2 regions of the Planococcus massiliensis genome follow, and region 1 is predicted to be linked to the other one. Evidence: predicted binding sites of a transcription regulator. Region 1 holds the regulator's gene; the other holds the start of a gene.
What was found. The regulator LexA, encoded in region 1, represses DNA repair genes until DNA is damaged. The targets are predictions, from matches to a motif close to CGAACATATGTTCG.
Positions count from the first base shown of each region.

Region 2: the regulator LexA is predicted to act here: its motif matches at 6,299-6,312, upstream of uvrB (excinuclease ABC subunit UvrB).

Region 1 covers NZ_CCXS01000001.1:1,463,279-1,475,170, forward strand. Annotated here, with positions in the region: gene BN1080_RS07000 (alpha/beta fold hydrolase) at 1-257, shown strand, start outside; gene miaA (tRNA (adenosine(37)-N6)-dimethylallyltransferase MiaA) at 250-1,197, shown strand; gene hfq (RNA chaperone Hfq) at 1,221-1,445, shown strand; gene BN1080_RS07015 (rhodanese-like domain-containing protein) at 1,559-1,858, shown strand; gene BN1080_RS07020 (trimeric intracellular cation channel family protein) at 1,904-2,509, opposite strand; gene BN1080_RS07025 (methionine gamma-lyase family protein) at 2,619-3,851, shown strand; gene BN1080_RS07030 (MerR family transcriptional regulator) at 3,973-4,356, shown strand; gene glnA (type I glutamate--ammonia ligase) at 4,398-5,732, shown strand; gene BN1080_RS07040 (hypothetical protein) at 5,839-6,063, shown strand; gene BN1080_RS07045 (hypothetical protein) at 6,188-6,394, shown strand; gene BN1080_RS07050 (hypothetical protein) at 6,517-6,942, shown strand; gene BN1080_RS07055 (hypothetical protein) at 7,001-7,195, shown strand; gene BN1080_RS07060 (class I SAM-dependent methyltransferase) at 7,262-7,993, shown strand; gene lexA (transcriptional repressor LexA) at 8,038-8,658, opposite strand; gene yneA (cell division suppressor protein YneA) at 8,824-9,141, shown strand; gene BN1080_RS07075 (YneB family resolvase-like protein) at 9,138-9,791, shown strand; gene BN1080_RS07080 (DUF896 domain-containing protein) at 9,849-10,082, shown strand; gene tkt (transketolase) at 10,254-11,892, shown strand, end outside.
Region 2 covers NZ_CCXS01000001.1:2,352,709-2,364,600, forward strand. Annotated here, with positions in the region: gene BN1080_RS11760 (DUF1801 domain-containing protein) at 1-27, shown strand, start outside; gene BN1080_RS11765 (DUF4097 family beta strand repeat-containing protein) at 63-1,241, opposite strand; gene uvrA (excinuclease ABC subunit UvrA) at 1,358-4,240, opposite strand; gene uvrB (excinuclease ABC subunit UvrB) at 4,247-6,229, opposite strand; gene BN1080_RS11780 (IDEAL domain-containing protein) at 6,372-6,611, opposite strand; gene BN1080_RS11785 (competence protein ComK) at 6,789-7,343, shown strand; gene BN1080_RS11790 (YhjD family protein) at 7,441-7,806, opposite strand; gene BN1080_RS11795 (ABC1 kinase family protein) at 8,127-9,743, opposite strand; gene BN1080_RS11800 (enoyl-CoA hydratase-related protein) at 9,847-10,623, shown strand; gene BN1080_RS11805 (S9 family peptidase) at 10,855-11,892, opposite strand, start outside.

The DNA.
Region 1 (11,892 bases):
GGTTGAGTATGATCCATAAAAAAGCGGAAATCGATAAAATACGCAAAGATTTGCCCATGCTCCTCATCAGCGGCGCAGAAGATCCGGTTGGAGACAGCGGCAAAGGGGTGTTCGCAGCAGCCAAACAATATCAAGAAGCCGGCATGACCAACGTGAAATTGTATTTAGCCGAAGGCGGCCGGCATGAATTGCTGCATGAAACCAATAAACAACAGCATTTTGACACCTTAGTAGAATGGATGGGAAACAATGATTGATGTAATGGCCATTGTCGGACCGACTGCGTCCGGCAAAACGGCACTGAGTTTGGAACTGGCAAAGCGGCACAACGGGGAAGTCATCAACGGCGACTCGATGCAAGTTTATCGCGGACTGTCGATTGGCACCGCTAAAATCGAAGCACATGAAATGGATGGGGTAGTCCATCACTTGTTGGACATCAAGGATCCGGAAGAACCCTTTTCTGTTGCGGAGTACCAGCAATTGGTCAGAGAGAACATTTCGGAAATAAAATCGCGCGGCAAATTTCCCATTATCGTCGGCGGTTCCGGCCTCTATGTCCAAGCTGTGCTTTTCGACTACCGCTTTTCGGAGCAGCAGGCGGATGAAGAACTTCGCGGGAAATTGGCTGAAGAACTAAAGCAGAGAGGCCCTTTGGCCATGCATCAAAAATTGCTAGCCCTTGACCCGGAGGCGGATATTCATCCGAATAATACACGCAGAGTGCTGCGTGCCATTGAAATCAATATGGGCGGCCAGGCGAAGGAAGAGCGGACCAAGGCATTGTCTCCGATGTACAACGAACTGATTGTCGGTTTGGATATTCCAAGACCGGTCTTATATGAACGGATCAACGACCGCGTCGATGCCATGCTCCAAAAAGGGCTGCTGGATGAAGTGAAAGGGCTGTACGACCGCGGCATTCGCGAGGCCCAGTCGGTTCAAGCAATTGGCTATAAAGAAATTCTTGCTTATTTTGACGGGAAACTTGCACTGGATGAGGCCGTCAGCAAAATCAAACAAAATTCCAGAAAGTATGCAAAACGGCAATTTACGTATTTTAAAAACAAATTGCCGATCTTTTGGATTGATGCTTTAGCAGCCGATGAAAAAAAGCTGGCAGAAATTGAAGCGATGATGCAGGAAAATGAACGGGGCCGTCGAATAGAGCTAATAGCACGGCAAATCACAGAGTAGGGTTTATTCTAAGGGGGATATTCATGAAACCAGTCAACATTCAAGATGTCTATTTAAATCAGCTGCGTAAAAATAATATTTTTGTCACCGTCTTTTTACTGAATGGCTTCCAACTAAAAGGAACCATCAAATCTTATGATAATTTTACGGTGCTGGTTGAAACGGAAGGCAAACAGCAATTGATCTACAAGCATGCCATTTCGACGTTCTCGCCTGCAAAACCCGTGAACATCGAACATCAAGAATAAGCGATTAGCCAGCCGGAGCGACCCGGCTGGTTTTTTCATTTGACAGAAGCGGAAGGGGGGTATACCCTTTTTAAGTAGCTTAAACTTACACAGTTAACAGGAGGAAATAAGCCTTGAAATCCATTACAACAGATGAATTGCAGGAAATCGTCGAACGCGGCGAAGAAATTTACTTGATAGATGTGCGTGAAAACGAAGAAGTGGCTTATGGCATGGTACCCGGAGCGAAGCACATTCCGCTCGGGCAGCTGCCAGAACGGCTAGATGAACTGGAGGCAGGTACGGCTGTCCACGTCATCTGCAAAGCTGGCGGAAGAAGTGCGATGGCATGCGACTTTTTGGAAGCAAACGGCATTGAAACTGTTAATATTGAAGGCGGCATGATGAACTGGAACGGGGAAGTCATCGCTTAAAGAGAAAACAAGCCATGCAGCTGAAAGCCGCATGGCTTGTTTTTTTTACGGCAGCTGAATTTTTCTGGACGGCAGCCGCCATTTATACGTATAAGACAGGATGCGCAAAATGGTGATGGCAAGGAACAGCCCGTACAAGACAGCATCTGAGCGAATCATGTCGATGCTGATCAAGATGCCTGCAATGGCCGCCCACAGCGCATAGATTTCCGCTTTCAAGACGAGCGGCTTTCTACCTGCCAATAAATCACGGATCATGCCGCCGCCGGAACCGGTTAAAATGGCGGCTACCATGACAGCGATAATCGGCATGTCCAAATCAACAGCATATAACGCGCCTTGTACAGCAAATGCCGACAAGCCGATTGCATCAAAGAAATTGCCCCACCTGCTCCACGGTCCGAGCAATTTATGCGGGAAAAGAAAAACGATGGTAATCGAAATGGCTGCTAATTGGAACATCATTTCCTGTTCCCACAGAGCGGAAACGGGAACGCCAATCAGTAAATTGCGGATCGCCCCTCCACCGAACGCGGTAACGACTCCGAGAAGATAAACGCCAAAAATATCATATTCTTCTTCCATTGCGATAATCGCACCGGAAATGGCAAACGCGACGGTCCCGATTGCACTTAAAACTTCCCAAGCCATTGCACTGATCCTCCCCGAAAAACTAACTCTATGAATTGTATCAGAGTTTGACGCAATTTCAAGTTTCGCGTCATAATGGATAGGGCATTAAAAAAGAATGGAGATTAACATGCAGACAACAATCCGATCAATAGAAGAAACCATCCAAAAAGAGCTGCGGCATGCAGACGACATTGCTTACTTGAACCAGAAAAAAGTATTGGATGCTTTCCACCGGCAAAAAGTGAGCGACCATCATTTCCATCCTTCTACAGGCTACGGCTATGACGATGAAGGGCGGGATACATTAGAACGGGTCTATGCCGACGTATTTAAAGCGGAAGCTGCTTTGGTCCGGCCGCAAATCATTTCCGGAACCCACGCAATCACCATTGCGCTGTTCGGTATGCTGCGCCCGGGGGATGAATTGATGTACATTACCGGGAAACCTTATGACACACTGGACTCCATTGTGTCAGGGGGCAAAAAAGATACAGGGTCTTTAAGAGATTTCGGCATTGGCTATCAGCACATCGATTTGACTTCAAAAAATGAGGTGGATTGGCCAGCTGTCGAGCAAAAGATTTCTGGAAAAACGAAAGTGATTGCGATCCAAAGATCAAGGGGATACGACACGCGCCCTTCTTTCACAGTTGATCAAATTGAAGAAATGGTTCGTCGTGTCAGAACGATTAAAGAAGATGCCGTTATTTTTGTGGACAATTGCTACGGCGAATTTGTCGAAGAGCGGGAACCGATTGAAGCGGGGGCAGACCTCATTGCCGGTTCGTTAATTAAAAATCCGGGGGGCGGAATGGCGAAAATCGGCGGCTATATTGCCGGAAAAGCAGATTTAGTCGAAAAATGCGGTTACCGGATGACTTCACCGGGTATAGGAGGAGAGGCAGGAGCTTCATTGAATGCCTTGCCGGATATGTACCAAGGGTTTTTCATGGCTCCCCATATCGTATCGCAAGCATTAAAAGGCGCGATTTTTACGTCAGCCCTATTAGAATCGGTGGGCATGGAAACGACGCCGCATTATTCGGCGCCGCGGACCGACCTCATTCAGTCCGTTTCTTTTAAAACAGCTGAACAGATGATCGCTTTTTGCCAAACGATCCAAAACAGTTCTCCGGTGAATGCGCAATTCAAGCCGGAACCCGCTTATATGCCAGGATATGAAGACGATGTCATCATGGCAGCCGGAACATTTGTCCAAGGCTCAAGCATCGAACTTACAGCAGACGGCCCGATTCGGCCGCCCTATACCGCTTTCGTGCAAGGTGGATTAACTTATGAACATGTAAAAATTGCTGTGTTGAATTCAATCGCAGCTTTAGAAGAAGCTGGTCTTTTATAAGTGTTCCTGCACTTGAAAGAGTGCAGGAATATTTTTATGTCAGGTAATGTAACATGTGATTGACAACTTTCCTGACGTGTCTTATACTGAAAGAGTAGTAAAACTGAAAAGGGTGAAAACAATGACGAATCGGGTTCGTCGGACGATGCCGCTTCTGCCCATCAGCATTGTGATGCAGCTGACAGAATTGACTGCGCGCCAGATCCGCTATTACGAAGAGCATGAATTGATCAGCCCAGCCCGCACAGAAGGCAATAAACGCATGTTCTCATTGAATGATGTCGATACGCTGCTCGAAATTAAAGAGTATCTGGAGCAGGGATTGAATATGGCGGGGATCAAGAAAATCTATAACCTGAAAGACCAACCAGAAAACGAAAAGGCTGAACCCAAAAATATCAGCGACGCAGAATTGCGCAGAATTTTAAGGGAAGAAATGCAGCAGCTTCGCTCTTATGAACGCGGAGGCTTACGGCAAGGTGATTTATCTCGCTTTTTCAAATGAGGCGAGTGAATATAAAACTTACATAGGAGAGTGGAAAGAAGATGAGCAAGTATACTAAAGAAGACATTAAGCGATTAGTGAAAGAAGAAGAAGTCAACTTTATCCGTTTACAGTTTACAGACATTCTCGGCGTAATCAAAAATGTTGAAATTCCGACTTCTCAATTGGACAAAGCACTCGACAACAAAATGATGTTTGACGGTTCTTCTATCGATGGATTCGTTCGCATCGAAGAATCAGACATGTACTTGTTCCCTGACCTGGATACGTGGGTTGTATTTCCGTGGATTACAGGAAAAGGGAAAGTAGCCCGTTTAATCTGCGACATCTACCGTGCAGATGGAACTCCGTTTGAAGGAGATCCGCGCAACAACTTAAAACGCGTTCTGAAAGAAATGGAAGAAATGGGCTTCACGCATTTCAATCTAGGGCCAGAGCCGGAATTCTTCTTGTTCAAATTGGATGCAAGCGGAGAGCCTTCTCTTGAATTAAACGACAACGGCGGATACTTCGACTTGGCACCGATGGACCTTGGCGAAAACTGCCGCCGCGACATCGTATTGGAATTGGAAGAAATGGGCTTTGAAATTGAAGCTTCCCACCACGAAGTGGCTCCAGGACAGCACGAAATCGATTTTAAATACGCAGACGCCATCAAAGCTTGCGACGATATCCAAACATTTAAATTAGTGGTGAAAACGATTGCCCGTAAACATGGCCTGCATGCTACTTTCATGCCAAAACCGCTTTTCGGCGTCAACGGTTCAGGAATGCATATGAACGTTTCGTTGTTTAAAGACAAAGTGAATGCCTTCCTCGATGAAGACGGCGAATTGAAATTGAGCGAAACAGCTTACCAGTTCCTAGCGGGAATTTTAGAGCATGCCCAAGGATTTACAGCTGTTACGAACCCGACGGTCAACTCTTACAAGCGTTTAGTTCCAGGATACGAAGCACCGTGCTACGTGGCTTGGTCTGGCCAAAACCGCAGCCCGTTGATCCGCATCCCAGCTTCCCGCGGCTTGTCGACTCGCGTAGAAGTCCGTTCAGTTGACCCATCGGCGAACCCTTACTTGGCAATGGCAGTTCTTTTGAGTGCGGGCCTTGACGGCATTAAAAAGAAACTGGAAGCACCGAAGCCGGTTGACCGCAATATCTATGCTATGAACAAAAAAGAGCGTGAAGCAGTAGGCATCAAAGATCTTCCGCCGACATTATATGCTGCATTGCAAGAGCTTCAAAATGACGAAGTCATGACAAAAGCTCTTGGAAGCCATATCTTGAACAATTTCGTCGAAGCGAAAGAAATCGAATGGGACATGTTCCGCATCGCTGTGCACCCATGGGAGCGCGAGCAATATCTCAAAATGTATTAATCAGTTCGGCTGCAGGGGCTTTAAAGCTCTTGCAGTTTTTTTATTTTACAAAAGAAGGAGGAAAGGGCAAGCTGCATCCAGAACTTTTTAATAAGGAGGTGAGCTGATGCCTAAATTTGTGATCCAATACTTTTTGGAAAAAGGGCTGGCTGTTGAACGGACAGTTGAAGCCGCTAGCCGTGATCAAATAGCTGATATGGCACTTTCAGAAAAAATTGTCCGTTTTGAAGACAATTTTGAGGAATTGAATCTTTTTAACAAAGAGGACGTAAAGTTAGTGAAGATTAAGAATTACACTGAACCGGTCACCACTTCGCGAAGAGGGGGATAATAAAGCGGGAACTAAGGGTTATAAGCTTAACATTCAGGGTATTAGTAAAATAGGCTTTCTAAATTTAATGATCCGTACTGAGTTTTCTTTGAAAGCGCAAGGAAAATTTTGTGGGGGTGATTAGATGAAAAAAATTCAAGGGATTGAAAATCTTTTAATATACTTGAATTCAAAAGAATGCCCAATGACTGAAGCGCAAATCCGAAATTTGATAACCCTGCGGACAATACCGCACAGCCAGCCTTTTGGCGACATGTTGATATTTGACAAAGATCATATCGACTGGTGGGTAACTGAACAGAGGAACCAACTCAGTAGGTTAACAGAATAGACCGCAATCCACCCGATGCCCAGCCTTGAAAAGTGACTGGCATCGGGGTTTTGCCTTTTCTGTAACTTTTGATGGAGTTATGCGTCTTATTTAGCAGTACGGAAACAATGGAGGAATGGCGAATGCGCTTTTTAAAATATTTTCTTGTATTTGCAATCATTTTGGCGGCGGCAGGCATTGGCGTTTATTATGTCGGCACAAATATCGCTTCGGATAAAATCGTGGAAGAAGCCACGAGCGAACTTGCAGAGAGCGGAAAAATGGATGAAATCAAAACCTATGTAGAAAAAGACCCGCAATTGTCAGGATATATTGAAGAGGCTAAAGAAGCGGAAGGCCGTGATCTGCCTATCAAGACTAAAGGCGAGGCGACTCGTGTATTAATCCAAAAAGTGGGCATCAGTGAATTGAAAACGATGCAGTCGGAAGTGAAAAAAGGCACTATGACCCAGCAGGAAGCGATTCAAAAGCTCGAAACCCAATTAAGCGAAGAAGAGATGCTTGCGCTGAAAGTTCTCGCTTACAAAGAATTATATAAACAGCAATAAGCAGAAGGCTGTGTTAAACTGGTAAAAGAGTTCAAATGACACAGTTTAGGAGGCCTTCATGAAAACATTCCAAGTCGAATTTTATTTTGATCAAGGCAATACCATTGTGCAAAATGTAAAAGGAACCGACCGCGAATCTGCATTGAACAAAATCCCGTCTAATGGCACGTATGAGATGGTCGATGAAGTGACCGGAAAACTTTACCGCATCACCATCAATCTTGTCAAATATATAGTTGTCACTGAAATTTAACGTTTAGGCATCCTTCATTTGAAGGATGCCTTTTCCATGCGGAAATAACTTGAAGGAGTGATTGGAATGATTTATAAAGGGCCGAGTGCATACAATGAGGAAAGCTTTCTGGAAAATTATTTAAAGCGGCGCAACCGGGAGGAAAGCCCGAATAATGCGATTGAAAAACCGATACTGATGGAACTTATCCAGACGGTAAAGGGGCAGGAAGTATTGGACTTAGGATGCGGAGATGCGGCATATGGATTGGATTTGATGGAAATAGGGGCGAGGAGCTACACAGGAATTGAAGGATCAAAGCAGATGGCTGAACTCGCGAAAAAAACAACAGCCGGATCGGGCATTCAAATAATAAACGAATCGCTTGAAGCCGCCGATTTTGGAAATGGCATCTATGATTTGGTGACGTCGCGTTTTGTCGTCCATTATCTTCTTGACATTGAAAGCCTATTTGCAAAAGTCCATGCCTCGCTAAAGGAAAAAGGGCGCTTCATTTTCAGCATTCAGCATCCGCTGACCACCTCTTCTTTCAAAAGCAAAGCGCAAGGAGGCAAAAGAGAAGATTGGATCGTGGATGATTATTTTATCGAAGGTGAACGGAATGAGCCTTGGGTGAGGGAAACGATCCGAAAATACCACTGGACGACCGAACATTACATAACGGCCCTGCTGGCTGCTGGATTTCAGCTTCAAGCGTTGAGAGAAGGAAAACCGGAAAGAAGCCGCTTTGCGACAAAAGAGGAATATGACAGAAGGACGCGCGTCCCTATCATGCTGATCTTTTCCTGTGAAAAATGAACGAGACGAAAAAAAGAGCTGAGAATTTTTTCTCAGCTCTCTTTTTAATGTAGTTGGCGGTATACGCCGACTACTTTTCCTAGAATCGAAACTTGTTCCACGATGATCGGGTCCATCGAAGAGTTTTCAGGCTGTAGGCGGAAAAAGCCTTCTTCTCTGAAAAAGCGCTTTACAGTCGCTTCATCTTCGGCGGTCATCGCCACAACGATGTCTCCGTTGTTTGCGGTCTGCTGCTGTCTGACGACGACATAGTCGCCGTTCAGGATGCCTGCTTCAATCATACTTTCACCCATGATCTCGAGCATGAAAATGTGATCGTCTTCCGTACCATAGGATTGAGGAAGAGGGAAATACTCTTCAACATTTTCTATCGCTGTAATCGGCAATCCTGCTGTTACTTTACCAATTAACGGGACATGAAGCACAGGGCTTTTGTCGATTAATGCATCTTCAGTGCTGATAATTTCAATCGCTCTCGGTTTTGTTGGATCTCGGCGGATCAAGCCTTTGCTTTCAAGCCGCGCTAGATGTCCATGGACAGTCGAACTGGATGCCAAACCAACTGCTTCTCCGATTTCCCGTACGGAAGGCGGATAGCCTTTAGCCCGGACCTCGTCTTTTATAAATGTCAAAATATCTTCCTGCCGTTTTGATACTTTTTTCAACAGTTTCACCTCTTTTTAGTTGTTCAGTATGTTTTCTACCATAAGTATACCAACTTGGGATATGAAATGCAAACATAGGTTCGAATTTATTTGTTGACAAAAACACCTGTTCGCATTAATATAAGAACATATATTCCGAACACACATTCCTAGGAGGCGGTTCACATGACATTCATCCAAAAAAATTCTTATCTTGCAGCATTTTTCCTATTAGTTCTGCTAGTATCTATTTATACGATTTTTTCATACAACAGCAACGAAGCGACAACGAGCCAAGTGGAAGTTAAAGAAGGCGACACGCTATGGACGCTGGCTGAATCGTTCAGCGGCGATATCCCACACCATGAATGGATAGAGGAAATTATGCAGCAAAATGGATTAGAGACCCCAAAAATTGTCGTTGGCCAATCGATTAAGATTCCAAGCGATCAACTTAAGTATGCCCCAGATGAAACTGTTAAGCTGGCAGGTGATGCGGAATGAAAAAATCTGCATTAATTTATTGCCGTGTCAGCACCACGAAAGACACCCAAGAAACTTCGCTAGAACGGCAAGAAGAGGAGCTGCTCAAATTTGCATTTGAGCAGTCCTACAGTGTAGAAGAAATTTTCTCGGACCAGCACAGCGGCTATGAAATGGACCGTGAAGGCTTATTAGAGATGCTCAATTGCATCAAGACCGGCAAATTTGATGCTGTGTTTATCCAAGATGAAACACGATTAGGGAGAGGGCATGCCCGCATTGCGCTCTTGCATGTAATGAAAAAATACGGCGTCGAAGTTTATACATTATCCGACAGAGGCCCCATCGCACTGAACGATATGGATGACATGGTCCTGGAGATTCTCGCGATTGTCGAGGAGTATCAGCGGAAAATACATAATGCCAAGATCAAACGCGGCATGAAGCGTGCGGTCGAAAACGGCTATAAGCCAGAAAAGAACTTGAAAGGGAAAGGAAATCCGGAAGGGCGGGAACGCCTGGATCTCCCAATCGAGCAAATTGTCAGCTTGAAAGAAAACGGTTTAACTTTCCATGAAATCGCTGTGACATTGCAAGGCTTCGGCTACCAGGCGAGCAAAGCGACTGTCCACCGGCGCTATAAAGAATTTGAAAGCCTGAAACAAGGCTAATCTATTGCAGAAACTGCCCTTGTTTTGTACGATATGATAGAAGAAAGGCGGGATTTTATGTTACCACCGGATAAATTAAATCGCATAAATGAATTATCGCGCAAATCGAAAACGGACGGCTTGTCTATCGAAGAAGCGAAAGAACAGTCGCTGCTTCGCCAGGAATATTTGCAGACTTTCCGCAAAACGATGCGCGGCACAATTGAAAATGTAAAAGTCATCGACCCGAACGGCAATGACGTGACGCCGGAAAAGGTCAAAAATATTCGAGAGAATAAGTATTTGAATTAATACTTATTCTCTTTTTTTGTTTTCGATCAAACCACTGGACATTTCACGACATAACTTCGCCCAAATTTCCGATAAACACCGCCGCATGCGGTTTACTAGTTGTATTCTTTTCTATTGTTGACTACACTAGAAAAGGATCTATATTTTTTTGTAGAAGAGAGGATGTTTTTCATGTCAAACCATGCAGATCAACTTGCAGTAACCACGATAAGAACGCTTTCTATTGACGCGATCGAAAAAGCAAACTCTGGTCACCCAGGCTTGCCGATGGGCGCTGCTCCTATGGCTTACTCATTATGGACAAAACATATGAACCATAACCCTAAAAACCCGACTTGGTTCAACCGTGACCGCTTCGTCTTGTCGGCTGGACATGGTTCCATGCTTTTATATAGCTTGCTTCACTTAAGCGGGTATGGCTTGTCATTGGAAGAAATCAAAAACTTCCGCCAGTGGGATTCAAAAACTCCTGGGCACCCGGAATACGGCCATACAGTCGGCGTTGAAGCGACAACTGGACCGCTTGGGCAAGGAATCGGCATGGCGGTCGGCATGGCAATGGCCGAACGCCACTTAGCTGCTACCTACAACAAAGAAAACTTGGACATCGTTGACCATCACACATTCGCTCTTTGCGGAGACGGAGACTTGATGGAAGGGGTTGCGGGTGAAGCCATTTCGCTTGCCGGCCACTTGAAACTGAATAAATTGGTGGTCCTATATGACAGCAATGACATTTCCCTTGATGGCGACCTCGCCATGAGTTTCTCTGAAGATATCAAAAAACGTTTTGAATCATATGGCTGGAATTACTTGCGCGTAGATGACGGCAACGAACTGGACGACCTATCTGCTAAAATTGCAGAAGCAAAAAAATCTTCAGACAAACCGACGCTTATTGAAGTGAAAACGGTCATCGGCTATGGTGCCCCAAATAAATCAGGAAAAGCTGATGCACATGGCTCACCGCTTGGTGAAGACGAAATGAAATTGGCGAAAGAATATTACAAGTGGACATTCGATCAAGATTTCCACGTGCCGGAAGAAGTCTATGAAACGTTCAAACAAGCGACGGAAGAATTAGGCGGAAAAGCCGAGAGCGCTTGGAACGAGTTGTATGCAACGTACGAATCACAATATCCGGAATTGGCTGAGCAATTGCAAAAAGCGATTGCTGGAGAGCTTCCAGAAAACTTTGATGCTGAATTCCCGACATATGAAGTGGGCAAAAAGCAAGCGACTCGCGCTTCATCAGGCGACATGGTCAATGCGATTGCGAAAGCGGTGCCTTCATTCTTCGGTGGAAGTGCGGATTTAGCAGGATCAAACAAAACGAATATTAAAGGCGGCGGCGATTTTGATGCTGAAAATCCAGCTGGACGCAATATCTGGTTCGGTGTGCGTGAATTCGCAATGGGCGCTGCTCTAAACGGTATGGCGCTTCACGGCGGTCTGCATGTATTCGGCGGTACGTTCTTCGTATTCAGCGATTATGTCCGCCCTGCAATCCGTTTGGCTGCATTGATGGGCCTTCCGGTCACATTCGTCTTCACTCACGACAGCGTAGCTGTAGGAGAAGATGGCCCGACGCATGAACCGGTTGAACATTTAGCCTCTCTTCGTGCCATGCCAAACTTGAGCGTTGTCCGCCCGGCTGATGCAAATGAAACGAAAGCTGCGTGGCGTTTAGCGTTGACTGCAAAATCAACGCCGACGCTATTGGTGCTTTCACGCCAAGACTTGCCAGTGCTTGAGAAGAGCGGCGAAATGGCTGAAACAGGCGTTGAAAAAGGGGCATATGTCGTTTCTC
Region 2 (11,892 bases), 890 kb from region 1:
CAAAAGCTTTATCCCCCAACTCCATAGAAAAAGCCGGCATACGCATGCCGGCTTTTTTATGTTTATTCGATTGTCAGGTAGCGGACAAGAACCGTACCGGTTTTTGTTTCGCCATGGATCAGTAATGGAGCTGCAACAGCTTCCCCGCTGTCTTTCGAGAAGCGGATGGATTTCTGCATAAACTGCCCTTGCTCATGGGTGTTTTCCACATCTGCCAGTAAGACATCCATTTTTCCTAAGTTGGAAGAAACTTCACCTCTGAGCGGCAAATGGGACGGGATGTAGATTTCCAAATTTCCCGCAATGGTCTTCGCTTCCACTTTGCGTGCTTCTTTGCATCTTGACGTTACGACGACATTGCCGTTTAACGACTTCGCTTCAACCGTTTGAATATCGCCGTCTATATAAATGCGGCCATTCAGCGTTTCCGTTTCTAGGAATTTCCCTGCGGCTTCCTGGACTTGGATGGCTCCATTCGCCGTTTCCAGTTCCGCATCATCGAAATTGCTGTTCTTCAAATCGATTTTCCCGTTCGCGGTTTTCACTTTGACCAATGCCGCATCAATGCGCTTCATTGTAAATCCGCCGTTGAACAAACGGGCTGTAATATGGTCATACGTTTTCGCAGGGACATAAAGAACGACATTTACTTGAGTCGTTTTCATGTCGCTGATGATCCGCAGCTTTTGGTTATCTGCAATAAAAACAAATTTATCCAGGAAATCTTCTCTCGCTTGCATTTCCGATTCTGCACGGAATGCTTTAACGGTACATTCAGCCCGGATGGTCTCATCTTGCGAAGCAAAAATTTCAAGCTGCCCGTTCGCTAAATCCGCAATGATGTTATCAATCGCTAAATTCTCCTCGCGGAACGTATGGCTGAATTGGATCGCTTCACCGAAAGGCGAATCAAAATCCATGGTTTTCAATTTGCTTACCGAACTTTGCATAAATGTCATCATGCGGTCGCCCAATTGATTGAAATCCTTCGAAACGTTCTTCGAAAAATCTTTCGTCACGTTTTTGGAAACATCTTTTGAGAATCTTTTGATCATGTCTTCTGGTCTGAATAATCCACGCTTCCCGCGTTTTTCACGGTATTCATTGCGGCCGTAAGAAGAATCACGAGATGATTCCTGGTTTCCGCCGCCGTCAATCGCTCTCAGCAATTCAACCGCTTCTCTCGCCGTAATCGTACCATTTTCGACCATATCCAATATGCGTTCTTTTTCACTTTGCATGTATTGCGGCCTCCTCTTCGCCGAACTCTTGATCAGCCAGCGCTTTGCTTCTGCTGGCCGAACAAAATCCAAGCTGAATGTTCTACTTATTCATACGTTTACTGACTGGAAAAGTTTCATTTTGCTGCTTTTTTCTTGCTTGTCGCTTTTTTGACTTTCGCATCGGTACGGGCGCGGTCCCGTTCCAAAATCGGGCCAAGGTATTTGCCGGTATAAGATTTCTTTACAGCAGCTATATCTTCCGGGGTACCTGTCGCCAGAATCGTGCCGCCTTTGTCGCCGCCTTCCGGCCCAAGGTCAATAATATGGTCCGCAGTCTTGATGACATCAAGATTATGTTCGATGGTTAAGACCGTGTCGCCATTGTCGACTAAGCGCTGGAGCACGAGAAGGAGCCTTGAAATGTCATCCGCATGGAGCCCCGTCGTCGGTTCATCCAAGATATAGAAGGATTTGCCGTTCGAGCGTTTATGCAGCTCGGAAGCCAGTTTGACCCGCTGCGCTTCGCCTCCGGACAGAGTGGTTGCCGGTTGGCCTAAAGTAATATAGCCCAAGCCGACATCGACGATGGTTTTTAGCTTGCGGTGAATTTTTGGATGGTGCTCGAAAAATTGCGACGCTGCTTCCACCGTCATTTCCAATACGTCGGATATGCTCTTGTCTTTGTATTTCACTTCCAACGTTTCACGGTTATAGCGCTTTCCATGGCAAATTTCACATGGGACATATACATCCGGAAGGAAGTGCATTTCTATTTTTATAATACCATCTCCGCGGCAGGCTTCACAGCGTCCACCCTTGATGTTGAAACTGAACCGCCCTTTTTTATAGCCGCGCACTTTCGCTTCATTCGTTGAGGCATATACGTCGCGAATGTCGTCGAATACGCCGGTATAGGTTGCCGGATTCGACCTTGGGGTACGGCCGATTGGCGACTGGTCGATATCGATGACTTTTTCCAATTCATCGATGCCTTCCAATGATTTATGTTTCCCCGGTTTGATGCGTGCCCGGTTCAAACGGCTTGCCAATGATTTATAGAGAATTTCGTTGACTAGGGTACTTTTACCGGAGCCCGATACACCGGTAACCGCTACAAACAAGCCGAGCGGAATATCAATATCTACATTCTTCAGGTTATTTTCGCTGGCTCCGCGAATGGAAATTTTACGTCCATCCGATTGCCGGCGTTCTGCAGGAATTGGGATGAACTTAGTTCCTTTCAAATACTGGCCAGTCAACGATTTTTTATTCTTCATGACTTTTTCAGGAGTGCCGGCAGCGATCACTTCTCCGCCGTGTACGCCTGCTCCGGGTCCGATATCAATTAAATAATCGGCTGCAAGCATTGTGTCTTCATCATGCTCGACGACAATGAGCGTATTGCCGAGATCGCGCATATCTTTTAACGCTCCGATCAACCGGTCATTGTCCCGCTGATGCAAGCCGATTGACGGTTCGTCCAGGATGTACAAGACGCCGGTCAACCGTGAACCGATTTGTGTAGCGAGGCGAATGCGCTGCGCTTCTCCGCCAGATAGCGTGCCCGATGCACGATTCAGCGTCAAATAATCCAAGCCGACATTGATCAGGAAACTGACGCGTTCCCGGATTTCCCGCACAATCGCGTCGGCAATTTGAGCATCTTTTTCCGAAAGGACCAGCTTTGCAAAAAATTTATCCGCTTCGACAATCGAGAATTCAGAAACGGAACCGATGTGCAGATCATTTACTTTAACTGCAAGCGATTCCGGTTTCAAGCGGTACCCTTTGCAAGTCGGACAAGGCTGTTCGCCCATGTATTTTTCCATTTGTTCCCGAGTCCAGTCAGAAGACGTTTCGCGGAAACGGCGGTCGACGTTCGTCAAGACCCCTTCAAAATGGATATGATTGTCCCGGATTTGGCCGTAGTCATTTTCATAACGGAAGCGGATTTTGTCGTGTCCTGAGCCGTGAAGCAGAATTTGGATATGCTCTTCCGGCAATTCGTTCATCGGAACCGTCATGTCGATCTTATAATGCTTGCATACGGCTTTCAGCATTTGCGGGTAATATTGCGAACTTGTCGGTTTCCAAGGCGCGATGGCATCCTGTTCGAGCGACAAACTCCAATCAGGAATCACCAAATCAGGGTCCACTTCGAGCTTATGGCCAAGCCCGTCGCATTCCGGACAAGCGCCAAAAGGCGAGTTGAATGAAAACATCCGCGGTTCCAATTCACCGATTGAAAATCCGCAGATCGGGCATGCATGATGCTCGCTGAATAAGAGCTCTTCCTCTTCCATGACATCGACCAGCACGCGGCCTTCGCCTAAGCGCAATGCCGCTTCCAACGAATCGCTGAGGCGCGGGGCAATGCCTTCTTTCATGACGATGCGGTCAATGACCACTTCAATCGAATGTTTTTTATTTTTATCAAGATTGATGTCATCATCCAGATCGGTTAAGACGCCATCGATGCGCACCCGTACATATCCCTGCTTTTTAATGTCTTCCAGCATCTTCACATGCGTCCCTTTGCGCCCGGAAACCACTGGCGCTAAAACCTGCATTTTGGTCCGCTCCGGATATTCGAGCAAGCGGTCGACCATTTGTTCAATCGTCTGGGACGAAATTTCAATGCCATGGTTCGGGCAGATCGGTTTGCCGATCCGCGCATACATTAAACGCATATAATCGTAGATTTCAGTTACAGTCGCTACCGTAGACCTCGGATTCTTGCTGGTCGTTTTCTGGTCGATTGAAATGGCCGGCGATAGCCCTTCAATCAAATCAACATCCGGTTTGTCCATCTGCCCTAAAAATTGGCGGGCATAAGAAGACAGCGATTCGACGTAGCGCCGCTGCCCTTCTGCATAAATCGTATCAAAAGCCAATGAAGATTTTCCTGAACCGGAAAGGCCCGTCATCACCACAAGCTGATCGCGCGGGATGGTGACATCAACGTTTTTCAAATTGTGGGCTCTCGCCCCTTTTATACGTATTTCCTGGTTTTTCAAATTCCATCACCCTTCCGCTTTCAATTCAAGCACAGTATCTCGAAGTTCGGCTGCCCGTTCGAAATCGAGGGCTTTTGCCGCTTCTTTCATTTCTGTTTCCAATAACGAAATCAGCTTCAGGCGGTCTTCTTTGTTGAGCTTTTTGCCTGCCGCTGCTTTTGTCACGTATTCTTCGGTTCCTTCCGCTGCGGTCGTCGCCCGGATAACATCGCGGATTTTCTTCTGGATGGTAACCGGCGTGATGCCGTGTTTTTCGTTGTATTCCGCTTGGATGGTTCGGCGTCGAGTCGTTTCCTCAATCGCTTTCGTCATCGAATCGGTCATTTTGTCCGCATACATGATGACGTGGCCGTTCGCGTTCCGGGCTGCCCGGCCCATCGTTTGGATCAATGACCGCTCGGAACGGAGGAAACCTTCCTTGTCTGCATCGAGAATGGTGACGAGCGACACTTCCGGAATATCCAATCCTTCACGAAGCAAGTTGATGCCGACCAGCACATCGTAGACACCCATGCGCAGCTCCCGGATAATTTCAATGCGTTCCAATGTTTTTATCTCGGAATGCAGGTAATTTACTTTCACGCCTGCCTCTTTCAAATAAGCCGTTAAGTCTTCCGACATTTTTTTGGTCAATGTCGTTACGAGTACCCGTTCATCCCGTTCCACACGCTGGCGGATTTCATCCATTAAATCATCGATTTGCCCTTCAATCGGCCGCACTTCGATTGTTGGATCGAGCAAGCCTGTCGGACGGATGATCTGCTCGACCATTTCCGGCGTATGTTCAAGTTCATACGGCCCCGGCGTTGCTGATACGAATACCGCTTGATGGATATGCTCTTCGAATTCATCGAAGGTCAATGGGCGGTTATCCATGGCAGACGGCAAACGGAAACCATGGTCCACAAGCACTTTTTTGCGCGCTTGGTCCCCATTGAACATGCCTCGGACTTGCGGCAATGTAACGTGGCTTTCATCAACGACCAAGAGGAAATCTTCCGGGAAATAATCGATGAGTGTATACGGCTGAGCGCCCGGCGGACGCAAAGTCAAATGGCGGGAATAGTTTTCGATGCCTGAACAGAATCCCATCTCACGCATCATTTCAAGATCGTAGCGCGTCCGCTGCTCTAAGCGCTGCGCCTCCAGCAATTTATCTTCTGCACGCATTTCTTTTAGGCGTTCTTCCAATTCCGCTTCAATATTGGCAATGGCCTTCGTCATTTTTTCTTCACCGGTTACAAAGTGGGATGCCGGATAAATGGCGACGTGTTCGCGCTCGCCGATAATTTCGCCGGTCAACGCATCCACTTCACGGATCCGATCGATTTCATCGCCAAAAAATTCGACACGCAAACAATGTTCGTCACGGGACGCCGGGAAAATTTCCACGACATCTCCGCGCACACGAAAAGTTCCGCGAATGAAATTGATGTCGTTGCGTTCATACTGGACATCAACCAATTTCCGGAGCAGCTGATTGCGTTCGATTTCCATTCCTTTTCGAAGAGAAACCACGAGTTCGCGGTATTCTTTTGGAGATCCGAGCCCGTAGATGCAGGATACCGAGGCAACGACGATGACATCGTCGCGTTCAAACAAAGAGCTTGTGGCAGAGTGCCGCAATTTATCAATTTCGTCGTTGATGCTGGCATCTTTTTCTATATAAGTATCCGATTGCGGAACGTATGCTTCCGGCTGATAGTAATCGTAGTAGCTGACAAAGTATTCGACCGCATTATCCGGAAAGAATTCTTTGAACTCGCTGTAAAGCTGGCCAGCTAATGTTTTGTTGTGGGCCATGATCAAAGTCGGCTTCTTCACTTGCTGAATGACATTGGACATCGTATACGTCTTCCCTGTCCCTGTCGCCCCAAGCAATGTCTGGCAGCGCTTGCCATTGATGATGCCTTTTGTCAGTTCCGCTATGGCTTGCGGTTGATCTCCGCCCGGTTCATAAGGGGCCTGGAGTTTAAATTCCTGTTTCATAGTCAACGTCCTCCCATTATATCGCTCTCTCTATTTTATCATATGCCCTAAAAATCCCCTAACAAAAAGCGAACGTATGTTTTTTTCGTTTTTTCTTTTCCGGCCAACAAAAAAAACCGCTCACAAGGAGCGGTTTTCTCATTTAATCTTCATCACATTGCAGGCTCTGCAACTGTGCGGTATAAGTGGCGAATGATTGACGGTCATTATTGTCCAGGGCTTCATCGATTAGTGTCATGAGCTGAGCTTCTTGCTGCGAGCGGTGAACATGCTTTAGGAATAAATCCAGATAAATATCATTTAGCAGTTTTTCCGCTTCTGTAATCTTCTTTGTTTGAGCCATCGCTTTCATGAAATCAGCATAAGAATAATAGTTTTCCATTCTTCTTCACCCCGAATGCTTTTCATTAGTATACATGAAAGCAATAGGAATAATCAATAACTTTTTTGAAAATTCTAATGAAATAGAAAAAAATTTATATTCCGATTAAATGCGTTGCTAAATTTCCATATTTTATTATAATGTTATATGTATAGTAAATTAAAGGGGTGTTTTATCATGGGTAGAAGGAATCAAAATCCCATATCTTATACGGTGTGCAGCAACACTTACGCTCTTATGCCATACATGAACGGCCACCGCGAGGGCACACGGGTAATTGAAGACCGCAGTGAATTCATAGTGGAAGAATCGGTTTATAAAACGGTCACTTCTTCCTGTTCGTTTTACCGGGGATCTTTGGAAAGCGCAACGCTATATTCCCAGAAGGCCATCCGCGTCAAGCACAAACCGCCGGTCATTATCGGCGAATATTACGGCAATCCCTTGCTCTTCTTCCCGACGCATTCCCCGAAGAACAAAGATTCCGTCTGGTTTAACTTTGATGCTGTGGACCTTGTCGATACCGATGAAAGCGGAAAAGGAAGCATTGTGCATTTGAGCAACGGGGTGACGGTGCCGCTCGACGTCTCGCCCATCGCACTCCGCAACCAGCATTCATTCGCCGGTTCGCTTCGCCGTTATTTTAAAAACGCGCAGCAGGTCCATAAACACCAGATGATCTATTTGACCAAGCGCCGCTATACACCGCGCAAAGAACATCCGCTCGACTGATTGACTTCTTTTAAGCAAAGAGGCAGAGATTCATACCTCGACGATTCGTCAGCCTCTTTTCTACCTGATCGACCCTCTTTCAATCGTCTCCTTCACCTTATGTTTCATTGTAGGCCATCGCTAAATACACCCTCAATAATTCCTCTACCCGATTGCGCAGCCTGACATTCAAATAGCGGCGATGGTCTTCAAATCCGCCATGGTAAAAAACATATTCGGTGAACGTATCATCTCTTTTCCCTCTCATCACTTTCATTTGGCGCTTCCGCATATGGATTTTTGTATCCGTCAGTTCTCTTTGCGCATGTTTGCTCGCGCCTTCTATAAGTTCCAAATAGGGCCGTTTCAGCTTAAAAGAACCTTTTTCGATCAAGGCGCGGTCGCGTTCCAAAATGATCAACACCATCGGCAAATAAATCATGTTTTCAAAATGGGCTACTTCCTCTTGTGAGATCAACGGCATCTGGTCCACCTCCCCAAAAGAGAACATTTGTTCTTATTTTCATTTTACAGCTAAAATGGCAGAAAGCAATAGCCCTTATGTAAAAAAACTGCGCTGCCATTAGCGCAGTTTTTCAAATTGTCGAGAAACTGGTTGGATTGATGCATGTACTTCTGAATTCCGTACTGCGGCGCTATGGACAACGTTTCCACAATAAGCCGCGATCAATCGCTTCGCAGCAGTTTTGCAGAGCATCGAATTTTCAGGCGGATTTTTTCCTTTTCTACCTTTTTCAACACATCAAAAAAACTGCGCTGTCATTAGCGCAGTTTTTTTGATGGTTATTTAATGGAGCGGTATGTCCATAAAGATCCGACGAAAAATGCAGAAGATACCCAAATCAATGCTTCGTGGGAAAACCAGACTGCTACAGAGATGCCGCCAAATGACAAGATCGTGAAGATGCCGGCGAACATGCGGCTCTGCAAATCTCTTTGGTGCTCCCGAATGCGGCCGTCCCGATTTTCCAGGTAATGGCGCATGCGCTCCGGCTCTTCCAAGTAATTGAGCACTTTCTGCGGGAAAACCCGCAGCGGATTGGATGCTTGAATCACCCAGCGCCAGACATCTTCTTTGCCGAACATCCGCTTCCCTTCTTTTTGGGAAGAAGCCCATTCCAGTATGCGCGGACGGGCCAGCGCCAGCAAATCAATGCCAGGATCCAGGACATGCAGCACTCCGACAAAAATCGAAGCCGCTCTTCCGAAAAACGCGAATTCTGCCGGAAGCTGAACCGGCTGCGTCCGGACGATGCCTTGCAGATCTTTCAGCAAGCGTTCGACCACAAAGCTGTCCATCTGCATGAGTTCATTCGATTCATAAGCAGCGACGAGCCGGGCAATCGTATCGGCGAGAAGGGCCCGATCCGCCTGCGGCAAAAGAAAACGCAGCTCTTCCAGTGCATCGAGCACTTCGTCGTAGTTTTTGAAAATGATGCCTTCTGCAATTCTTAGGACCGCTTGTGAATCGGCTTTTGAAATCGTTCCGGTCATCCCAAAATCGATCAAGACAATCGTGCCGTCAGGCTTCAATAAAATATTGCCGCCGTGCGGGTCCGCATGGAATTGTCCTCCGTAGAGCACTTGTTCAAGAAACAGGATGAACAAACGCTCAGACAGCTCATGCCGGTCGAGATTGTGCTTTTCGATAAAGGCCAGATCCGTAATGCGCGCGCCTTCGATCCATTCCATGACGAGGATGCGGCGCGTCGTATATTCATCGAAATAGACAGGAAAACGGACGCCTTCCATTCCCTCAAAACGCTCAGAAAAAGCGCGTCCACTTTGAAGCTCTTGAAGAAAATTCAGTTCGGCTCCAATCGTTTCCGTCATTTCATCGTATAATTGCTTGAAATCCATCTGTTTGGATAGGGGTGTAAATGTCCGCAGAAACCAAATCACGATTCGGATTGCCTGAAAATCAGCGCGCAAAATCCGATCGGTGCCAGGGCGCTGCACTTTGATGGCCACTTCCGTTCCATCTTTTAAAATGCCTTTGTAAACTTCTCCGATAGAAGCAGAAGCAACCGCCTCATTGGATAGGCTCGCCAAATAGCTGGTATGAGGCGAATTCCACTCCTGCTCCAGCACCGAGACAATCTTTTGGCGAGACACGGCTGGCACCCGGTCTGTCAGCCCTTCCAGTTCCACTAAAAATGAAGGCGGCATGATGTCGGCTCGCGTAGATAGGAATTGGCCCAGTTTAATCATTAATCCGCTTAATTTCAAAGCGAGCACTTTGTACTCTTTTGCTTGTTTCGTTACGAGTTTTTCCCATTTTTCCTGCACAAGCGGATTCCAGTTGCCCCGGTGGCGGCGCTGGAAAAGCATCACTTGCGTGTAGAATTTGATTGCCATGAAGACAATGCGGAAAATGCGGATGAATGCGATGCGCGTCATTTGTGAGCCTCCTTCCCTGGCTTCCATTATAGAGTTTGTTAGCGGAATAGTCCAAAAAGTGGTATGTTTTTAAAGGATGGAAAGTTCTTAAAGGGGGATGGAAATGAACACGATTCATTACGAACAACAAGGGAATCTGGCTTTTATTACGCTGAACCGGCCAGAGGCCATGAATGCGTTCAACTACGAGATGCTGACGGAACTTGGACAAGTCGTCGAAGCGATCCGCATTAATCCGGATATCCGGGTCGTAGTGTTTACAGGGGCTGGCGAGAAGGCATTTAGCGTAGGAGCTGATTTGAAAGAACGTAAAACGTTGACCGACCAGCACGTCAAACGCAATATCTTCAAAATCGGGGAAGTTTTTACAACGATTGAAAATTTGCCGCAGCCAACCATCGCCATGATGAACGGCTTTGCATTCGGCGGCGGCATGGAGCTTGCCCTCGCTTGTGATTTCCGCATAATTGCGGATGATACGCTGCTCGGCTTGACGGAAACGAGCCTTGCGATTATCCCGGGAGCTGGCGGCACCCAGCGTTTGCCGCGGCTGATCGGCGAATCGAAAGCGATGGAATTGATCTTGACGGCGCGCCGCTTGAAATCACCGGAAGCGCTTGAATACGGGCTGGTGACCAAAGTGGTGCCGCGCGAAGAGTTGATTGGGGCGACTGCTCAGTTTGCGGATATGATGCTCGCGAACGGCCCAATTGCACTGCAGCAAGCGAAATACGCCATCAAGAACGGTATGAACGCAGATTTGCAGACCGGTTTGAATATCGAACGGAAAGCCTACGAGCTGACGATTCCGACCGAAGACCGCATCGAAGCGTTGATGGCATTCGGCGAAAAGCGCAAACCGGTGTTCAAAGGAAAATAGTAAGAAATGAAAAAAGCCGTGCAGCCTGCACGGCTTTTCTTATTGAAATTTCCCTTCGCGCAAGTAAACTCTTTTATTCCGCAAATAATCTCCCGCATTCCGCAAATAAACCCACGTATTCCGCAAACAACCTTCCGAATCCCGCAAGCAAACTCTCGAATCCCGCAAATAAACCCCGAAACTCCCTAAAAAAGCGGCACCTAACAATTAGGCGCCGCTCACTTTAGACTCTTATAGGTATTTTTCCATCCAGCCGGCAATTTGCTCCAGGCGGATGAAACGGAGATTCGGTTTACCGGTGCGCGATAAGTTATGGTCGGCTTCCGGGAAACGGACGAATTCGGTTTCTTTGCCCATGCTTTTCAGCGTGATGTAGAATTGCTCCGATTGTTCAATCGGGCAGCGGTAATCGTTTTCTGAATGGAGGATCAGCAGCGGCGTTTTGACATTGGCTGCGTATTTCAGCGGCGAATGCTTCCATAGTTTCTCGATATCGCCCATATCGGCGCCGATTTGCCAATCGCTGAAATAATATCCGATATCCGACACTCCGAAGAACGAGATCCAGTTGGAGATGGAGCGCTGCGTCACGGCCGCTTTAAACCGATCCGTATGGCCGACAATCCAGTTGGTCATGAATCCGCCGTAGCTTCCGCCGGTGACGCCCAACCGATCTTGATCGATCCAGCTATGTTCAGCCACCATGTCTTCGAGTGACTTCATGATATCTTCGTAATCCGCCCCGCCGTAATCGCCGCGGACGGTATCCACAAACTCCTGGCTGTAGCCGTGGCTTCCTCTTGGATTGACGTAAAGAACGCCGAAGCCTCTTGCTGCAAGCAACTGCATTTCATGGACAAACGTATTGCCGTACATGGCGTGCGGGCCTCCGTGAATATTCACGACCAGCGGATATTTCTCCCCTTCCGTATAGCCGCGCGGTTTCATCAGCCAGCCGTGCACCGCCCAGTCATTGGCCCCTTTTGCGATAATCGAGGCGGGCTGAATCAATTCCGTTTCTTCGAGATAGGTTTTATTGAACTCTGTCAGGGCTTTGCGTTCACCTGTCGCAATGGTCAACTTATACAATTCCCCGGGATTTACGGGATTGCTGATGGCAGCTACTGCAAATACGCCGTCCCGTGAAATATCGTAGCCGTAAATGTGTTCCATTTCCGGAGATGCCGGGTAGATGGCGCCGTCGAGCGAAGCGAAGTACAAACGGACATCGCCCATAGTCGACACCTGGAAATACAGGTGGTCGTCTTT